One region of the Streptosporangium album genome, then DNA from elsewhere that is predicted to be linked to it. Evidence: riboswitches for the same ligand, from Rfam matches in the RefSeq annotation. Region 1 holds a riboswitch; each other region holds the start of a gene.
What was found. A riboswitch is a leader RNA that binds a small molecule or an ion and turns the genes downstream of it on or off. The one in region 1 is predicted to bind cyclic di-AMP.
Positions count from the first base shown of each region.

Region 1 (5,761 bases):
ATCCGGCCGGTGAGCAGTTCCAGGAGCCTGATGGTGGCCAGGCCGTCGTCGACGATCACGATCCGGCCGGGCAGGGCGGTGAGCCAGCCCGCCTGGACCTTTCCGGAGAAGGCGTCGCCGGCCGCCCAGGCCGCGCCCCGCCGGGGCCTGGGCATCTCGGGTTCGGGCGGTGCCATCTCCAGCCCCGGAGGAAGGTCCAGCCGGGAGATCTCCCGGCCGGTGACGGCGAGCGGGCGCAGCCCCGCACGGGGCACCACCCGGGCGTGGGCGCCGAGCAGCCCGGCGTGGCAGGCCTCCACGGCGCAGAGCATCTGCAGCGGTGACTCCACCCAGGCGACGGCCGAACTCTGCTCCCGCGCGTGGTCTCGACCGTCCTCCACGCCGGGCGATGACCCGTTCACGACCGCCTCACCGTAACCGGGACGGCTTACGCGCCCGGGAACTACGGGTGAACACGCGCGTACACCCGCTTGCGCGTCCGGTGCGGGACGGCCTACCGTAGTGTACGGAACGGTTTCGTACATCTAATCTCACGTCTCAGAGGAGCACGTCATGTGGACTCCGAACGACATCCCCGACCTGACCGGTTCCACCGCGGTGGTCACCGGCGCCGGCGGCGGCATCGGGATTCCCACCGCCCTGCAGCTGGCCGGGCACGGCGCCCGGGTCGTGATGGCCGTACGGGACCTCGTCAAGGGAGAGGCCGCCCGGGACGCGATCCGGTCGGAGGTCCCGGGCGCGCGGATCGAGCTGCGACGGCTCGACCTGGCCGACCTGAGCTCGGTGCGGGCGTTCGCCGCCGCCGTCGACGGGCCCGTCGACATATTGATCAACAATGCGGGAGTCGGCATGATCCCCCGGCGGACCACCGCCGACGGCTTCGAGATGCAGTTCGGCACCAACCACCTGGGGCACTTCGCCCTGACCGGGCTACTGCTGCCGCAACTCCTGGCCAGGCCGGGCGCCCGGGTCGTCACGGTCTCCAGTGACGCCCACAGCCTGGGAAAGATCGACTTCGACGACCTGGGCCTCGACCGTGGCTACGGGCGGTTCTCGGCCTACGGCAGATCGAAGCTCGCCAACCTGCTGTTCACGCTGGAACTGCAGCGCCGGGCGGAGGGACGGCTGCTCAGTGTGGCCACCCATCCCGGCGCCACCGCCACCGGCATCATGAAGCTGGGCGTGCTCACCGGACCGCTCAACGCCCTCATCCGGCTGGTGCTCAAGCCTCCGCACAAGGGCGCGGCCCCCTCCCTCTACGCCGCCACCTCTCCCCGCGTGACCGGAGGTCAGTTCATCGGTCCCGGCCTGAAGGCACTGACCCCCTCCCCCAGGGCGCTGGACGAGAGCGTGGCCCGGCGGCTGTGGGAGAGGTCGGAGGAGTTCACAGGCGTACGATTCGAGGCGATCACACAGCACTCGTAGCCCACCGGAGGCACCTTGCGTCTCGACCCCAGGCGAGAGCGGGCGATTCTCGACGCGACCATGGAGCTGCTCTCCGAGGTCGGGTTCGACCGCATGTCCGTCGACCAGATCGCCAAGCGCGCCAGCGCGAGCAAGGCCACGATCTACCGCCGCTGGCCGGGCAAGGAGGCCCTGGTGGTGGACCTGGTCTGCAACCATCTGGAGATCGACGTCACACCGCCGCCCGACACCGGGACGATGCGCGGTGACCTCGTGGCGGCGGTGGGCGGATTCTGCCGGACCATGGAGCAGAAGCACGGTCTGGTCTTCGGACTGCTCCCGGCCATGCTCACCACCCCCGAACTGGCGGCCGCCCTGCGCGAGAACGTGCCGCGCCCCGACATCACCGGCACCACCCCGCTGCTCGCCCGCGCCCGCGAGCGGGGCGAGCTGCGGGGGAAGGCGGATCCCGGCGAGATCAGGACGGTCACCGAGGCCCTGGTCTGGCACCGGCTGCTCATCAGCGGCAGGCCACTGGACGAGGCTTTCGTCGAGGACACGGTCGACAGGGTGCTGCTGCCGCTGATCCATGCCTGGGCCGAGGTCAAACCATGAGCGCGACGGGCGTTTTCGCAGGTGAAGAGGCCCTTATCTAAAAGATCTACGTTGATGGCGAAACTGCCGGGGGAGAGATTACGACAGGGCGGCCCCGCCGTGGCGCCGCCGCCCGGGAACGCCTTCCCCATAGGCGTTTCCAGCTCCGAGCGGGCGCCTGGCCCGGAGTCGTCGATCCTGACGGGACCCCAAAGCTTCCCCCTCGATTTCGGCGTATTCCCAAGTCAGGGCAATGTGCCCTACTTGTAATTGTTCGTCCCTTTCACGTAGTTTCGAGTCATTCCTGGTGAATGCCTCGGTCAACCAAGACCTACGCGGCCACCATCACATTGCCCGTCCGTGCTTCATCGGAGCGGATGACTCCGCCCCATGAGCACGGCCGCCGAATCCGCGGATCTCGCGGAACCGGGGAACCACTTTTCTTGGGGTGAATCGACGCCTTCGCGCCGTAGGGCACTTCCCAGCCCGAACCCGTCAGCTAACCCGGTAGGCGGCATGAGAAGCGAAGCAAGGAGTTCTCCCCCTCATGGCCACGAACCGCGTTACTCCCAGGTCACGTAACCTGGCCCACATTCTTCTCGGCGCGTCCATCCTCGTCGGTGGCGGCACCCTCGCGGCTCCCGCGGCCCTCGCGGAGACCGCCGGGCACAGCCCGCTCAGTGCTCCCTCGACGGAGGTCGTCAAGACCGCCAACGTCGCCAAGACCCCTCTCGAGCTCCAGGCCGAGCGCCTGCCCAAGGTCACCGCCTCGCAGGTCCTGGACATCGCCGCCCGCCAGATCGGCATCTCGGAGAACGCCCAGGGCGGCGGGACGAAGTTCCAGTCCTGGTACATGTCCTCCCCGCGAGCCAGGGAGACCCTCGCCCGCGACGGCGGCAACGTGGCCGACTACGCCAACGCCCCCTGGTGCGCGATGTTCGTCTCCTGGGTCGGCGATCAGGCCGGCATCCGGCCCACCATGGGCTGGGACGCCTACACCGTCGCCTACGCTCAGTGGTTCAAGGACAACGGCCACTGGGGTGACGTCGCCAAGCCCGGCGCCGTCGTGTTCTACGACTGGCAGGGCGGCAAGGACATCAGCGGGATCGACCACGTCGGCTTCGTGAAGAAGGACAACGGCGACGGCACGATCAGCACGATCGAGGGCAACACCGGCAACGGCAAGGTCGAGGCGCGCGTCCGGCCCAAGTCCCAGGTCGTCGGCTACGGCTACCCGGTCTACAGCGGCTGACCCACCGGCACCGCACACCACGGCCACCCGTCTCCGGACGGGCCGGCCCACCGGCACCGAAAGGGGCCCGGCTCATCTGAGCCGGGCCCCTTTCCGGCGTCCGGCCCGCCGCCTTCCGGGGGCCCGCCGCCCGCAGCCCCCGGATGCCCGCTTTCCCCGACGACGGCTCTGCCGTACGGAATGTCACGGTACGTCACTATGTGATGGGAGCGCTCCCAGGCGCCTCTCTGAGAGGTTTGCGAGGTATCAAGTCATTAATCCCCCACGAACAGGCCAGATGTAACGGTTGAGTTTCGGCATATTGACGCCTTGGTTGCCTATCGTCCACTCTTCGTGGGAGCGCTCCCAAAAAACGTTGAGGAACCTAACCCATCGCGCATCGTGTTTGTCGGGGACCGATGCGCGATGTCACCTCCCATCAATTCGGGCGACCACCTGAGAGGGGTCCGTAATGTTGAACACCAAGCGGCATGGCAAGCTCGCCGCGGTCGCGGTGATGGCGGCCACCGCCCTGGCGATCACTTCCTGCGGTTCGAACGAGCCCGCCAAGTCCGCGGCCGGCGGCGGCGCCTCCGCGCCCGCCGCCGAGCCGGTGACCATCACCGTGCACACCTTCGGCGGCGGCGCGAACTTCGGCTACAAGAAGGCCGTGGAGACGTGGAACGCGGCGCACCCGAACATCCAGGTCAAATACCAGAACCTGACCGACCGGTTCGAGGACGTCTACCTGCCCCAGCTCCTGCAGAAGCTGCAGGCCGGCAGCGGCACCGGGGACATCGTCGGCATCGACGAGGGCGCGATGGGCCTCATGAAGGCCCGCCCGCAGTTCTTCACGGACCTCGCCCAGTACGGGCTGGACAGCCGCAAGACCGACTTCCCCGCCGCGAAATGGGACAACGGCATCAACAAGGACGGCAAGCTCTTCGCCCTCGGCACCGACATCGGCGGCATGGGCATGTGCTACCGCAAGGACCTGCTCGAGAAGGCCGGCCTGCCGGGCGAACGCGACGAGGTCAGCAAACTCTGGCCGGACTGGGCCTCCTTCATGGAGATCGGCAAGAAGTTCCAGGCCGCCAACCCCGGCAAGGGCGCCCCGAAGTTCCTCGACGGACCCAACACCCTCTACAACGTGGTCCTGTCGCAGGAGGCGCCGAAGAACGGCAACATCGCCTACTTCGACACCGGCAACCAGCTCGTCATCGACAAGAACCCGGCCATCAAGACCTCGTTCGACACGGTGAAGTCCTACAGCGAGGCGGGCCTGACCGCCAAGCTCGCCTCCTTCACCCCGGAGTGGAACGCGGCGATCAAGAAGGGCGGCTTCGCCGTCATGGGCTGCCCGGCCTGGATGCTCGGCGTCATCTCCGGCAACGCCGGTGACGAGGGCAAGGGCAAGTGGGATGTGGCGGGGGTCCCCGGCGGCGCCGGCAACTGGGGCGGCTCCTACCTGGCGGTCCCCGCACAGAGCAAGCACCCGAAGGAGGCCGCCGAGGTCCTGAACTACCTCACCGGCAAGGAGGGCCACGTCGCGGCCTTCCAGGAGGCCGGCGCCTTCCCGAGCTCCCTGTCCGGACAGCAGGACCCGGCGGTGGCCGACATGAAGAACGGGTTCTTCAGCGACGCGCCCACCGGCAAGATCTTCAGCGACTCGGTCAAGGACCTGCTGCCCGTCTTCCTGGGTGAGAAGCACGCCCAGGTGAAGACCGCGGCGGAGAAGGTCCTCGAGGGCATGGACAAGGGCTCCATCCCCTACGGGGAGGCCTGGACCAGGTTCATCGAGGCCGGCACCAAGGCAGCGGGCTGATCCCCATCCCGTCCCGCACGGGCCCGGCGGCGGCTGTCCCCCCGCCGGGCCCGTCGACTGCCCTCCGCTGAAAGGCTGACCGATGACCCTGAACGTCGACACCCCCGCTCCGGCGCGGAGGCCCGGCCCTCGCCGGACCGCCGGGCACCGGAGTCCGGGACGGGGCGGCAGAGGATTCGCCAGGTTCGACCTCCGGGCGACCCCCTACTTCCTCGTCTCGCCGTACTTCCTGCTATTTGCGATCTTCGGTGTCTTCCCGCTCGGCTACACCCTCTGGGTGTCCCTGTACGACTGGGAACTCGCCGGCGACAAGACCTTCCTCGGACTCGACAACTACATCAACCTGATCACCGACGGGGCGTTCTGGAACGCGGTGGTCAACACCCTCGGGATGTTCGTCATCTCGACGATCCCGCAGCTCGTCCTCGCCCTCATCATCGCCAACGCGCTCAACAAGCGCATCCGCGGCCGGCTCTTCTTCCGCCTCGGCGTCCTGCTCCCGCTGGTTACCTCGGTCGTCGCGGTCGCCGTCGTCTTCACCCAGCTCTACGGCCGCGACTACGGCATGATCAACTGGTTCCTCGGCCTGTTCGGCGTCGACGCCATCGAATGGCAGAACCAGAGCTGGAGCGCGTGGATCGCCATCTCCACGATGATCGACTGGCGCTGGACCGGCTACAACGCGATCATCCTGCTCGCCGCCATGC
Region 1 covers NZ_JACHJU010000006.1:90,391-96,151, reverse strand. Annotated here, with positions in the region: gene FHR32_RS39240 (hypothetical protein) at 1-401, opposite strand, end outside; gene FHR32_RS39235 (oxidoreductase) at 553-1,425, shown strand; gene FHR32_RS39230 (TetR/AcrR family transcriptional regulator) at 1,441-2,019, shown strand; cyclic di-AMP (ydaO/yuaA leader) riboswitch at 2,390-2,526, shown strand; gene FHR32_RS39225 (CHAP domain-containing protein) at 2,546-3,250, shown strand; gene FHR32_RS39220 (ABC transporter substrate-binding protein) at 3,702-5,054, shown strand; gene FHR32_RS39215 (carbohydrate ABC transporter permease) at 5,137-5,761, shown strand, end outside.

Region 2 (5,761 bases), on a different contig from region 1:
CTACCAGCTCGGCAGCGTGAGCGGCTGGGAGGGCATGATCAACCAGCCCGATCCCACCATGCTGCTCAACGGCCTGGCCGCCGTCGACCAGATGTCCACCTCCCGCGCCCTGACCCTGGACGCCTTCGACGAGGCGAACAAGGTGCTGCGCGTCAATCGCGACAAGGCCAAGGCCGCCCTGACCGAGGCCGACGCGACGCGCGACGAGCTGGCCGAGGCGAAGGCCAAGGCCGACAAGATGGTGAAGTCCCAGACCGCCCTGCTGAACAAGCTCAACGCCTTCCAGCCGGGAAACCCCAACAGCACCGGGCTCAAGTACAACGGTCCGGCCTCGGGCAACGCCAGGGCGGCCCTGAGCTTCGCCTTCGCCCAGGTCGGCAAGCCGTACCGGTACGGCGGCACGGGCCCGGGCGGCTGGGACTGCTCGGGCCTCATCCAGGCCTCCTGGCGCAACGGCGGCGTCAGCCTCCCCCGCACGACCTGGGAGCAGTGGAGCTGGGGCGCGAGCCGTAAGGTGTCGCTGAGCGAGCTCCAGGCGGGGGACCTCATCTTCAGCGAGGGGCTGGGGCACGTGAGCATGTACGCGGGTGGTGGGAAGATCGTCCACGCCCCCCAGACCGGAGACGTCGTCAAGGTCGTCCCGCTGTCCTCCTACGGCCGTCGCGTGGTCGGAGCCGTCCGCCCCTGACCTGCGCGTCTGTGGAGGGCCTCCTGTTCCGGGAGGCCGAGGCTCCTCTGCAGACCCCCGCGGTTCCCCGTCAGACGCGCCAGACGGTGATGCAGAGCAGGGGCGCCACCAGTACGGCAAGGGGCCCGCTGAGCAGGATGCCGGCTGTCGAATAGGCGGCGGCAGGTGCCCAGTCCGACCGCTTGTCCCGCTGGTCGAGAAGGCGTTCCACCCGGTGGACGACCGCCTTGTCCGCCAGGGCCGGCGTCCCGCCTCCGCCGGGCCGGCCGCGGGGGTGGCCCATCCGCACCAGGGCGCGAGCCAGCGACAGCTCGCCGTGGGCGCGGCGGGCCTGGTCGTCTGCCGGCATCTCCAGCAACACCGGGACGACCTCGCGGGCCGTCCGAGCTGCGCTCAGCCAGGGAAACGCCTGGCTCAGCGCGATGAACGGCAGCAGGATGAGGTCATGGCGGCCTCGTGCGTGCGCTCGTGCCTGATCACGGCCTGCAGTTCTCGCGGGCTCAGTAGGTCCAGCGTCCCCTGGCTCAGCACGATGCGGGCATGTCGTCCTGGGACGCAGTACGCCACGGGCTCTTCACTCGGCAGGACGTAGGCGTCGTGGAGGAAGGAGTGATCTGCCAGACCAGCGTGTGCATGCCGTGCGGGAAGAGCACGGCCAGCGGCGCGGCTGCGGCCACCAGGCCCACTCCGACCGCTCCCAGCCCGCCGGACAGGCCGATGGCCTGCCAGAGGACGAGCGCGGCACGGGGACACCGATGAGTCCACGGTGCGGCGGCCAAGTGTTCGGCCACCCGTCCGCCGAGCACGACGGGCGTCAGCGAGATCCCCGCGGAGATCAACCAGAGGATCACGGAGCAACTCCGTCTCGCCCCTCGAGCGCGTCCCGAAGGGCCGCGGCCACCTCGGGCGACACCGTGCCGACGAAACGGTTCACCGCCGCTTCGAGATCGCCGGCTTCGTCGAGGGCGGCACGCATGGTCTCGGCGACGAATCTTCTGGTACGTCACCCTGCACAACCTCGCCCGGCGCCACCTGCCCGTCCCCGCCGGTGTGCGCCGCGCGATCGGGGCGGTCATCGGCTACCACGCGGTCGCCCTCACCATCTGGTCCCTTGGCGTCATCACCCTGATCGGCATCCGGTTCTGGTCGTACTGGACCACCTTGGTGTGACCATTCCCGTCCGTCATGCTCGATCTTCCGGGAAGCGATGAAGGCCGCAACGCTCGCCGGCCCGTCGCTTCCCTGCCCCCTGGCCGGTGCCGGAGGTTCGGCGGCGACTTCGCGGCGATCTAGACGTATAGGACGGCCGTTCCGCGGGCCGGAGAGAAAGAGATCAAACCTGATGTGACAAATGTTACAGGAGTGGCGTTTTTTGGATCATGATCCGTGGAATGTGACGAGGGTCATATCCGGATGAGGGAACCGCATATCACGCAATGATCACGAGGTGGGGAAGAGCTTTATCGATCTCCGTATTCATGGCATTGCTTTGCCGAAATATGGTGTTCGAGGTAGCTTCTGGCGTCGCGGTGACACGCCATGTCACCGCATTGCGCGCCTGCTCCCCGGAGCAGGCGTTCCGTTAGAAATCCAACCGGCCGTCGCTCCCCCGAGGGGTTGATCCCCGTCGCGGCGGCCTGCCGAATCCGTGCAGCCAGGAGGCGCGGAACCGGGGACCCATGGGCCCTCAGAGGAGGGCCAGGGGTGAATCGGCATATGTCATGCCGTAGGGCGACTTCCCTGCCCGAATCCGTCAGCTAACCCGGTAGGCATCAGTGGAAGTCCCAAGGAGAAATCCTGTCTACCACCCTGCGTAACCCCCGTCTGTCGCGCCTTGCCCGCCTTTCCCTGGGCGGTGCCGTACTCACTCTGACCGCTTCCTCGGGAGCGGTCGTGCTGGGATCCACGACGGCACAGGCGACGGCCGACACCGGGCCCACTCTCCAGGTCAGAAGCACCGACTCTCAGGTTGAGAGGACGGTTCAGGCCCCCGCCGCCGCGGCGCGGAGCAGCGCCAAGAAGGCGAAGGCCAAGAAGACCACGTTGAGCAGAGCCGCACTGCAGAAGGTGAAGGCCGGTAAGGCGGTCTCGGCGGCCAGGAAGCAGATCGGCGATCCGTACCGGTGGGGAGCCTCCGGTCCCGGCGCGTTCGACTGCTCCGGGCTCGTCCAGTACGCGTGGCGCAAGGCCGGTGTGACCCTCCCCAGGATCACGACCAGCCAGTACCGCGCCGTCAGGAAGAAGGTCTCGTGGAGCCGTCTGCGCCCCGGTGACCTGATGTTCTTCTACGGCAAGGGCCACGTGGGCATGTACGTCGGCAAGGGCAAGATGGTGCACTCGCCGAGCAGCGGCAAGACGGTCCGGTCCGTGAGCCTGAAGGGGTACTACAAGTCCTCCTTCGCCGGAGCGGTCCGCCCCGGCGGCTGACCGAGGGAATCCGGCCCCGTCCGTCCTCCCGGGGACGGACGGGGCCGCTCCATGTCCGTCAAGTAGCATCGGCTCATATGTCCGTCCCGAGAGGGCGCCGCGCCGTGCTCACCGGGATGCTGGCGCTGATGAGCGCAGGCCTGGTCACCGGGGCGGAGCCGCCTTCGGGGGAGACGCGCGGCCCGTGGCCCGGCGCCGCCACCGTGGTCCGCGGTGAGGACTCCGTCGTGATCGGCCACCATGTCCCGCCCGCGCGCCTGCGCGACCTGGCCTCCAGAGCCGACCGCGCCCGCCGGGCCGTCGGGCGGATCTGGGGACCGGTCCGGGCCGTGATCCTCTTCCCCGCCACCGACGCGGAGGCGGCGGCGCTCGCGGGCGCCGGAAGCACCCGTGGCCTGGCCGCGATGGCCACCTCCGACCGGGTGATCGTCCTGCCGTCGGGCTACGCGAGGCTCAACGAGACGGGGCGGGACGTGGTGATCGCTCACGAGCTCACGCACCTGGCCACCGGGGCGACCCGGGGCGGCCGGGTGCCGATGTGGCTGTCGGAGGGGTTCGCCGACTACGTGGGATACCGCGACTCCGGGATCGGGGTCCGCGAGGCCGCCGCCGAACTCGCCCAGGAGGTGCGCGCGGGCCTGCTGCCCACCCGGCTGCCCGTGGCCGCCGACTTCGCCCCCGGCGCCCCGAGGCTGGCACAGGCCTACGAGGAGGCGTGGCTCGCCTGCCGCTACATCGCGGAGCGCTTCGGTGAGAAGGCACTGGTGAGGCTCTACGGTAGCGATGTCGGCAGCGCGCTGGGCCTGTCGCAGGCGGAGCTCACCGCCGCGTGGCGTGATCACCTCCGGAGGGAACTGGAATGACGCGAACCATGACGGAGGCGCGCCCGGATATCCGGGCGGCGGGGTGGGCGCTGGCCGCCCTCGGCGTGGTCACGCTGGCGGTCGTGGCGTTCACCACGCCCTGGCGGGTCCTGCCCGCCACAGCCCCGCCTCTCGTCCCGGACCCGGCCCGTGACTTCACCCCCGGCCAGGTCGCCCGCGCCGACACCTTCGACGCCGCGGTCAGCGCGCCCGCCTACCTCTCGCTCGGCCTGACCCTGGTGGTGGCCGGGATCCTGGTGGGCACCCCGCTGGGCGCGTGGCTCGTCGGCCGGCTGAGGGGCCCGTGGTGGCTGAGGGCGTTGCTGGGCGTCCTCGTCATCTCGGTGGCGGTGGCGGTCCTGCGCTGGCCCCTGGGAATGTGGTCGGAGACCCAGCTGCGCGCGTTCGGCCTGTCCACCCAGGACTGGCTGTCCTGGACCGCCGACCGGATCAAGAACATCGGCATCGGGACCGCGCTGACCGCGATCATGGTGCTCGCGGTGGTCGCGCTGGCACGCCGCTACCGGCGCTGGTGGATCCCCGCGGCGATCGGCGCGTTCACGCTGACCGTGGTCGTCTCCTTCGCCTACCCGGTGGTGGTCGAACCGATCTTCAACGACTTCACGCCGATGCCCGCCGGGCAGCTCCGCGACGACCTGCTCACCATGGCCGCCCGCGACGGGGTGCCCGTCGAGGATGTCCTGGTGGCCGACGCCTCCCGGCGGACCACCGCGCTCAACGCCTACGTCTCCGGGTTCGGCGCGACCCGCAGGATCGTGGTCTACGACACGCTGCTCCGGGCGCCCAGGGACGAGGTCGAGCTGGTGGTCGCGCACGAGCTGGGCCACGCCAAGGCCGGTGACGTGCTGTACGGCACGCTCGTCGGCGGCCTGGGCGCGGCCTGCGGGGCGTGCCTGCTCTACCTGCTGACGTCCTGGAGGCCGCTACGGCGGCGCACCGGCTCCGACTCGGCGGCCGATCCGAAGGCGGTGGGACTGCTCATGGGACTGCTCAGCCTGGTCACGTTCTTGTCCGGCCCCGCGCAGAACCTGGTGAGCAGGCAGATCGAGGCCCGCGCCGACGTGCACGCGCTGGACCTGACCAGGGCCCCGGCCGTGTTCGTCTCCATGCAGAAGCGGCTGTCGGTGACCAACATCTCGGACCTGACGCCGGACGCCCTCGAATACGTCCTCTACGGCTCGCATCCCACGGCGCCCGAGCGCATCGCCATGGCGCGTTCGTGGGCTCGGCTGAACGGCATCCGGGAGCCGTGAGCCGGGCGCTGATCGTCACCAACGACTTCCCGCCCCGGGCCGGCGGCATCCAGTCGTTCGTGCACGGTCTCGCCGCCTGCCGCCCGCCGGGCTCGGTGGTCGTCTACGCCCCGCGGTGGACTGGCTGCGACGGCTTCGACGCCCGCCAGCCGTACCCCGTCGTGCGGCATCCCACCTCGCTGATGCTGCCCACGCGCGCGGTCGCCCGCCGGGCCGTGGAACTGGTCGCCGAGTTCGCGTGCGAGACGGTGGTGTTCGGGGCGGCGGCCCCGCTCGGCCTGCTCGCCCCCGCGATGCGCGCCGCCGGGGTACGGCACATCGTCATGATCACCCACGGCCACGAGGCGTCCTGGACGCAGATCCCGCTCGCCCGCCCCCTGCTGGCCAGGATCGGCGGCCACGCCGACGTGGTCACCTACCTGGGGGAGTACACCCGGCAGAGGCTGGCCCGCGTCATCCCCGCGGGCAAGCTGGTACGGCTCGCGCCGGGCGTCGACACCGGCGTGTTC
Region 2 covers NZ_JACHJU010000002.1:786,342-792,102, forward strand. Annotated here, with positions in the region: gene FHR32_RS27405 (C40 family peptidase) at 1-688, shown strand, start outside; gene FHR32_RS27410 (M48 family metalloprotease) at 759-1,049, opposite strand; gene FHR32_RS47370 (M48 family metalloprotease) at 1,103-1,255, opposite strand; gene FHR32_RS27420 (hypothetical protein) at 1,213-1,539, opposite strand; gene FHR32_RS46155 (hypothetical protein) at 1,536-1,664, opposite strand; cyclic di-AMP (ydaO/yuaA leader) riboswitch at 2,317-2,475, shown strand; gene FHR32_RS27425 (C40 family peptidase) at 2,582-3,115, shown strand; gene FHR32_RS27430 (hypothetical protein) at 3,193-3,978, shown strand; gene FHR32_RS27435 (M48 family metallopeptidase) at 3,975-5,252, shown strand; gene FHR32_RS27440 (glycosyltransferase family 4 protein) at 5,249-5,761, shown strand, end outside.
Region 2: linked by a shared signal. The riboswitch ahead of FHR32_RS27425 (C40 family peptidase) and the one ahead of FHR32_RS39225 (CHAP domain-containing protein) in region 1 are both predicted to bind cyclic di-AMP.

Region 3 (5,761 bases), on a different contig from region 1:
TCGGCGATGAGGGGAAGCATCTGGAACAACGTCATCACCGGCATCGTCATCCTGCTGCTCGGGCTGGCGGCGATGGCGGTGGGCGCCAGGAAGATACCCGGCATGTCGGGCGGGCGCGACAGGCCGGGCGGGCGCGATGTGCCGGGCGGCCGTGACATGCCGGGCGGCCGTGAGATGCCGGGCAGGCCTGACATGCCAGGAAGACCTGACATACCGGGCAGGCCTTAGGCCGGTACGGCGCGGTGCGGCGGGGATGCCCGCCGCACCGCGCCGAGCTCTTGGGATGGAACCGCTGTGTAATGTAATGAAATAGGGGTATTTGGGGCTCCTGTGGGTTTTTGTCCACATGGAAAGCCCTGAGCCGGGAAGGGCCTAAGTGGCGGTGGAAAATCCGCCCGGATGCATTCCCGGAGGTAGTGATGGCACCACGTACTCCGTTCACGGCACTCGCGGCGACATCCGTTGCCGTGCTGGCGCTGCTGGCAAGCGCCTCACCGGCATCGGCCCTGGCGCCGACACCCACGCCGAAGCCGACCTCGACCTCCTCGCACGGACGTCAGGTGCCGGCGCAGGATGTGCAGTATCTGATCCAGACGCATCAGGGCAATCTCGCTGAGATCGCCGCCGGCAAAGCCGCTGAGCGCAAGGGGAAGGCCAAGGACGTCCGTTCGGTCGGAGCCGTCCTCGCCGCCGGCCACACCAAGCTCGAAAGCAGGCTCAAGCAGATCGCGCAGCGTCTGAAGGTGGCTCTGCCCACGCAGCCCACGGCACGCCAGCAGGCCAAGGCCAAGGAACTGGACGCCCTGTCCGGCGCGGCGTTCGACAAGGCCTGGACCAAGACGATGATCTACAGTCACCGTGCGGCCCTGGGCGCGACCAGGAATGAGATCGACAAGGGGTCGGTGCCACAGGTCAAGGCGCTCGCCAAGGCCGCCGAGCCGGTCATCCAGGACCACCTGAACCGGCTGCTCGCCGTACAGAAGTCCGTCGGGGCCCTGGGGCAGGACCAGCCGGGGACGATTCTGCGGGTGTCCCTGTCACAGGCGGCGAGGAACCCCTGACCCGTCCACCGGATCCCGCTGATTTCCGCCCGGTCCCGGGGGCTAACTGTCGCTCTGGGCGCCGACACGCCAAAATTGGTCCGTGGTCAGGATCGGATCGGTAGGGATGAGCGATTGCGAGCGTGGGCAACTTCCGCCAGTGCTGGGCCGGCTGTTCCCCGACGGCGGTGAGGGACGCACGCTTGCGACCGCGTTGCCGCCCGGAGACGTGGTGTGGCCCGATCCCGGTTACGCGGGGTCTGTGGCCGGCCACCGTCCGGCGTTCTGGCTGAGTGACGAGGCGGTCGCCGGCGAGCTCTGGACCGAGTTACGGGGGGAGCACGGGCGTTCGGGCCTGTGGCCGGTGCTGCTGGAGGACTCCGTCCAGCCGTGGTCGGCGGGCCAGATCGCCCCGGACGCGGTTGCCGAGATCGACAACTACCACCCCGCCGCTTTCATGGCCGAGGTGTGGTCGGACTGGACCGAGAAGGCCCATGTCGACCAGCTGGAGCTGCTTGACCCGTTCGGACCGCGGTGTCCCGGCCCGGCCCCGTCCGGCGAGCTCGCCGCCGATCCCGGCGTGGTCGCCGACTGGTACGCCGGGATGGTCGCCGAGCGCAGGACCCCGCTCGGGCTGGTCGCGGCGGAGCGGGGGGCCGACGCGCTGGCCGTCATGGGGTGGCAGGGCGCGCTGAACCACAACGAGTGGATGGTCCCGCTCGCGGCCGTGGTGCGGAGCTGGGAGGACAGGTTCGGCGTGCGAGTGGTCGGCATGGGCTTCAACACCCTTGACCTGAGCGTCGCCGCGCCCCCGGTCACCCCGGAACACGCCCTGCACGTCGCCGCCGAGCACTGGACGTTCTGCCCCGACAGCGTCATCTACAGCGCGGGGACGCTGGTCGACTACGCGGAGCAGATCAGAGGCAGGAACGCCTGGTCGTTCTGGTGGGACTGATCAGCTGAGCAGGAAGTCTCGGAGCAGCGGGAGATACTCGGGCTGCTCGGTGGTGATGGAGTGGCCCGCGCCTGCGACAGCGACGAGCGTGGAGCCCGGCAGGGTACGCCGGTAGTCCTCGGCCACCTCCGGCTTCAGGTAGTCGCACTCGCCCCGCAGGATCAGCGCCGGGACCTTGGCCGAGCGGAGCGCGGGGCGGGGGTCGGCCTCGTCGTCGGGCACCAGCGCGTGGGCGGGGTAGGCGCCTTCCCGGAGCGCTCCCGGAGAGACGAAGACCGCCTTGGCCACGTGCCGGGGGTGGGCGGCCAGGTAGCGCGCGGTGAGTGAGCCGCCCCAGGAACGGCCGACGAGGATGAGCTTGTCGGCTCGCAGGACGCGCCGGATGGCTTCGAGGTCGGCCGCGTCCCGGAGTGTCTGGCCGTGCAAGACGGCTACGAGGGCGACGGCCAGCGTCACGGCGACCGCTCCGAGTGCCGCCGGCCCGGCCGTGCTGTACATCGCCAGCGCGTAGAGGGCCGCGAACAGCACCGCGCAGCCGAAGGCGATCAGCACCCGTACACGCTACAGCGGCTGGGGGTCGCCGGTCATGACCGAGGCTTTACCCGCGGCGGTCCTGACGCTTCTGGATCTTCCAGAGGGTGTGCTCCGACCGGTTGATGTGCCATTTCCCTGCTCGATGGGCCTGTGTGGAGGTAAAAAGAAGCGTTGACAGAAGGATCGGCGTACCGGTCGCCGTGCCCCTCGCATTGATCGTGCGAATATTCGTCGAATCATCCCTCCTTTGGCTGTCATCGGGAAGAATGCCCAGCTCATAGGCATGATCAACGGAAACTGCCGAACGGTTTTCCCGGTGGTTCCGGCCGGTTCGACGCACCGTCCGGAAGGTCAAGCGGTGGCTAATAGGGCTTTCTTGGCCGATAAAGGTAGATCTTCTGGGTCTATCATGGGTTTTGTTTTGCTTTGTCCTCGAATGGGCGCTAGTGTCCTATTTGTGTTCGGTTGGCGACCTGCCCTTCAGCGGAAGGAGCGGCCGGCCGGCGTCGAATCCCGGAAGCCGTCAGGGCCATGGGAACCGGGGACCCACTTCATGGGGTGAATCCGCCGCGATCATGCGGCGGTAGGGCAACTCCACCGCCCGAATCCGTCAGCTAACCCGGTAGACGAGATGGAGAGGACATCACTCATGGGACGTTGCGCTCCCTTCCCGCTGGTATCTGCCTCATCCGTACCGGCCTCCTAAGACTTCATTGCCGCGTTCGAACGCGGCGCCCCCCGACGCGCCTCGCGTAGTGCCCGGGACCGCCGGCACTTCCTCTCTCTCTGTGAGCGCGTATCCGCCCGTGCCTCTCCTGTGTGGCACCCGCGTCTCCCCGTTCCCTCGCGAAGGAGTCTTCCTCCCATGCGCTTCTCCCTTGGCATACGCAAGAACCGATATGTCGTCGCCGCTCTCCTCGGCGCGAGCGTTCTCACCTCCGCGAGCGTCGTCTCGGTGCTCCCCTCCGCGCTTCCCGCCACGGCCGACACCACCTCCGTGCTCCCCATCGCGGTCAAGGGTGCCTCCCTGGCGGCCCCGGCCATGGTCAAGACCACCTCCGCGAAGCCCGGCTCCGAGTCCGGCTCCGAGGTCGTCCTGCTGAACGGCTCGACCAAGGCCTCGTACTTCTGGGACGACTCCTCAGGCCGCGCCGGCGACACCGGCCTGCCCGCGAGCGGCAAGCCGATGCAGAAGGGCATGATCGCCAGCCCGAGCTGGCCGCTGATGACCGAGGGCTATGTCGTCTACCAGGGCAAGAAGGTCAAGTTCTTCGTCGGCGACCGCGGTCCCGGAGTGCCCTCCAGCAGCGGTGTCATGATCGACCTTGACGCCAAGACCTTCGCCGATCTGACCGGCGGCACGTTCAACCCCGACACGCTCGGTGTGGACGGCAACGGCGGCGCGGGCCACATCAAGGTCGACTACGTGATCACCAAGTGGGGCACCGGCCCGGGTAAGAAGAACCAGCCCGTGCCGTTCTCCGCCGGCGCGTGGGGCCGTGTCGACAACAACCCGGCCACCCCGCCCACGGTGGTCAACAAGTAATCGGCGGGAGGGCCGAGCCCTCCTGGTGCCTCTCCGGGCGGTTTCCGGTGAGCATCCGCCGGCTCGTATGCCGGATCAGAGGCAGGAGCGGACCCCGCGGAGGGGCCACGATCTGCCCCGCCCGCTCTGGCCCGAGTTCGCCGACGCGATCGACGAGCTCACCGCCGCCGGGTGGTGAGCTCCGGTACGGCCCGCGCCTCCCGGGGTGCGGGCCGTACCGGAGGATCAGACCTCGAGCCGCTCCTCGATGCCGCGCATGATGTGCCGTGCGAGCGCCAGGTTGGCCCGGGCGCGGTCGAGCGCCACGTAGAGAAAGAGTCCCTTGCCGCCCCGGCCGTTGACCGGGCGGATCACGTGGTACTGACCGCTGAGCGTGATGAGGATGTCCTCGATGCCGTCCTTGAGGCCAAGTGACTCCATCGTCCGCATCTTGGCCTTGACGACCTCGGTGTTGCCGGCCGCGGCGATCTGGAGGTCGAGGTCCTTGGAGCCACCGAGGGCACCCAGAGCCATGCCGCTGTTGTAGTCCACGACCACCGCGCCGAGGGCGCCGTCGATCCCCATCATCTCTTTGAGCGAGATGTCCATGTTGCCCATTTGCGTCTCCGATTCACTGAGATATCGATATGCGGGATGTGATGGCGGCCAGAGTCACCGCCGTCTTGCGACCCTCCAGTCGCAGGAGCCCGAGGTTGGTGCCCGGGCGGGCCAGCACTGTGAGGACGATCTTTGGGCCGGCGGCGTAGAAGGCCGCGTAACCGTTGGTTCCGGAGATCAAGGTCTCCTCGAAGGTGCCCTTGCCGGCCATGCTCATCAGCCGGCGGCTGAGGGCCAGGACCGCCGAGGAGAGCGCGCCGGTCTGCTCGACGTCCTCTTTCAGATCGCTGGCTATCGTCAGGCCGTCGACGCTGCAGGCGATGCTCCCGTTCACATCGGGTATGCGCTCACGCAGCAGCGCCATCTCCCGCTGTATCTCGTCACGCAGTTCCACTGGCATCCTCCTTCCGAGCAGCTTCAGCGTCCGGAGCCTCATCGGCATCGGACCAGGCTCACGTCAATGCCTCCAATGCGTCTCTGAGCCGGATGAGCAGGTTGACGTCGGCGGGATCCCCTGTCGCGTGCGGAAGCGGCGAAAGCGGCGCGGACGGTCCGGTGGCGCCCGTCGCGGTGTCCGGCGGTTCCCCGGGGCCTCCGGCGCCGTTCTTCACGCGCTTGGGCAGCGCGCCGGGTACGGTGCCGGATCCGGCCTGGGGAGTGTGCAGCAGCCCTGCCGCGGCGAGCTGCCGTACGGCGAGCAGCACCGAGTAGGCCGGGCGGCCGAGCTTGCGCGCCAGGTCCCCCGGGGTCGCCGCGGAGTCGGCGCCGACCAGCACCTCCCACTGGAGCGAGGTCAGCACCACCCGCTGGGCGGTGACGCGGCCCACCGGGACGACCGGGAGCGCGTCCAGCTCGTCGGACGGCCAGGCCTGGTTCAACTGCGCCCTCCTTCGCTTGCACTCCCGGAGCAGTCCGGTCACGTCGAAATACCACTGAGGCCCGAGCCAGTGCCGGTCTCCCCGCCGGAACCTGGGCCGGTGACCGGTCGCCTCGAACAGGAAGTACACGGCGTCGAGCACCGAGTTCAGTACGCAGAACTCCAGCTCGCCCCGGGTGAGGACGCCCTGGGCGACCAGGAGTTCACCGCCC
Region 3 covers NZ_JACHJU010000001.1:1,088,148-1,093,908, reverse strand. Annotated here, with positions in the region: gene FHR32_RS05165 (SPW repeat protein) at 1-228, shown strand, start outside; gene FHR32_RS05160 (DUF4142 domain-containing protein) at 420-1,061, shown strand; gene FHR32_RS05155 (DUF4253 domain-containing protein) at 1,201-1,995, shown strand; gene FHR32_RS05150 (alpha/beta fold hydrolase) at 1,996-2,547, opposite strand; cyclic di-AMP (ydaO/yuaA leader) riboswitch at 3,024-3,173, shown strand; gene FHR32_RS46575 (hypothetical protein) at 3,395-4,075, shown strand; gene FHR32_RS05140 (hypothetical protein) at 4,301-4,672, opposite strand; gene FHR32_RS05135 (roadblock/LC7 domain-containing protein) at 4,686-5,072, opposite strand; gene FHR32_RS05130 (DUF4388 domain-containing protein) at 5,125-5,761, opposite strand, start outside.
Region 3: linked by a shared signal. The riboswitch ahead of FHR32_RS46575 (hypothetical protein) and the one ahead of FHR32_RS39225 (CHAP domain-containing protein) in region 1 are both predicted to bind cyclic di-AMP.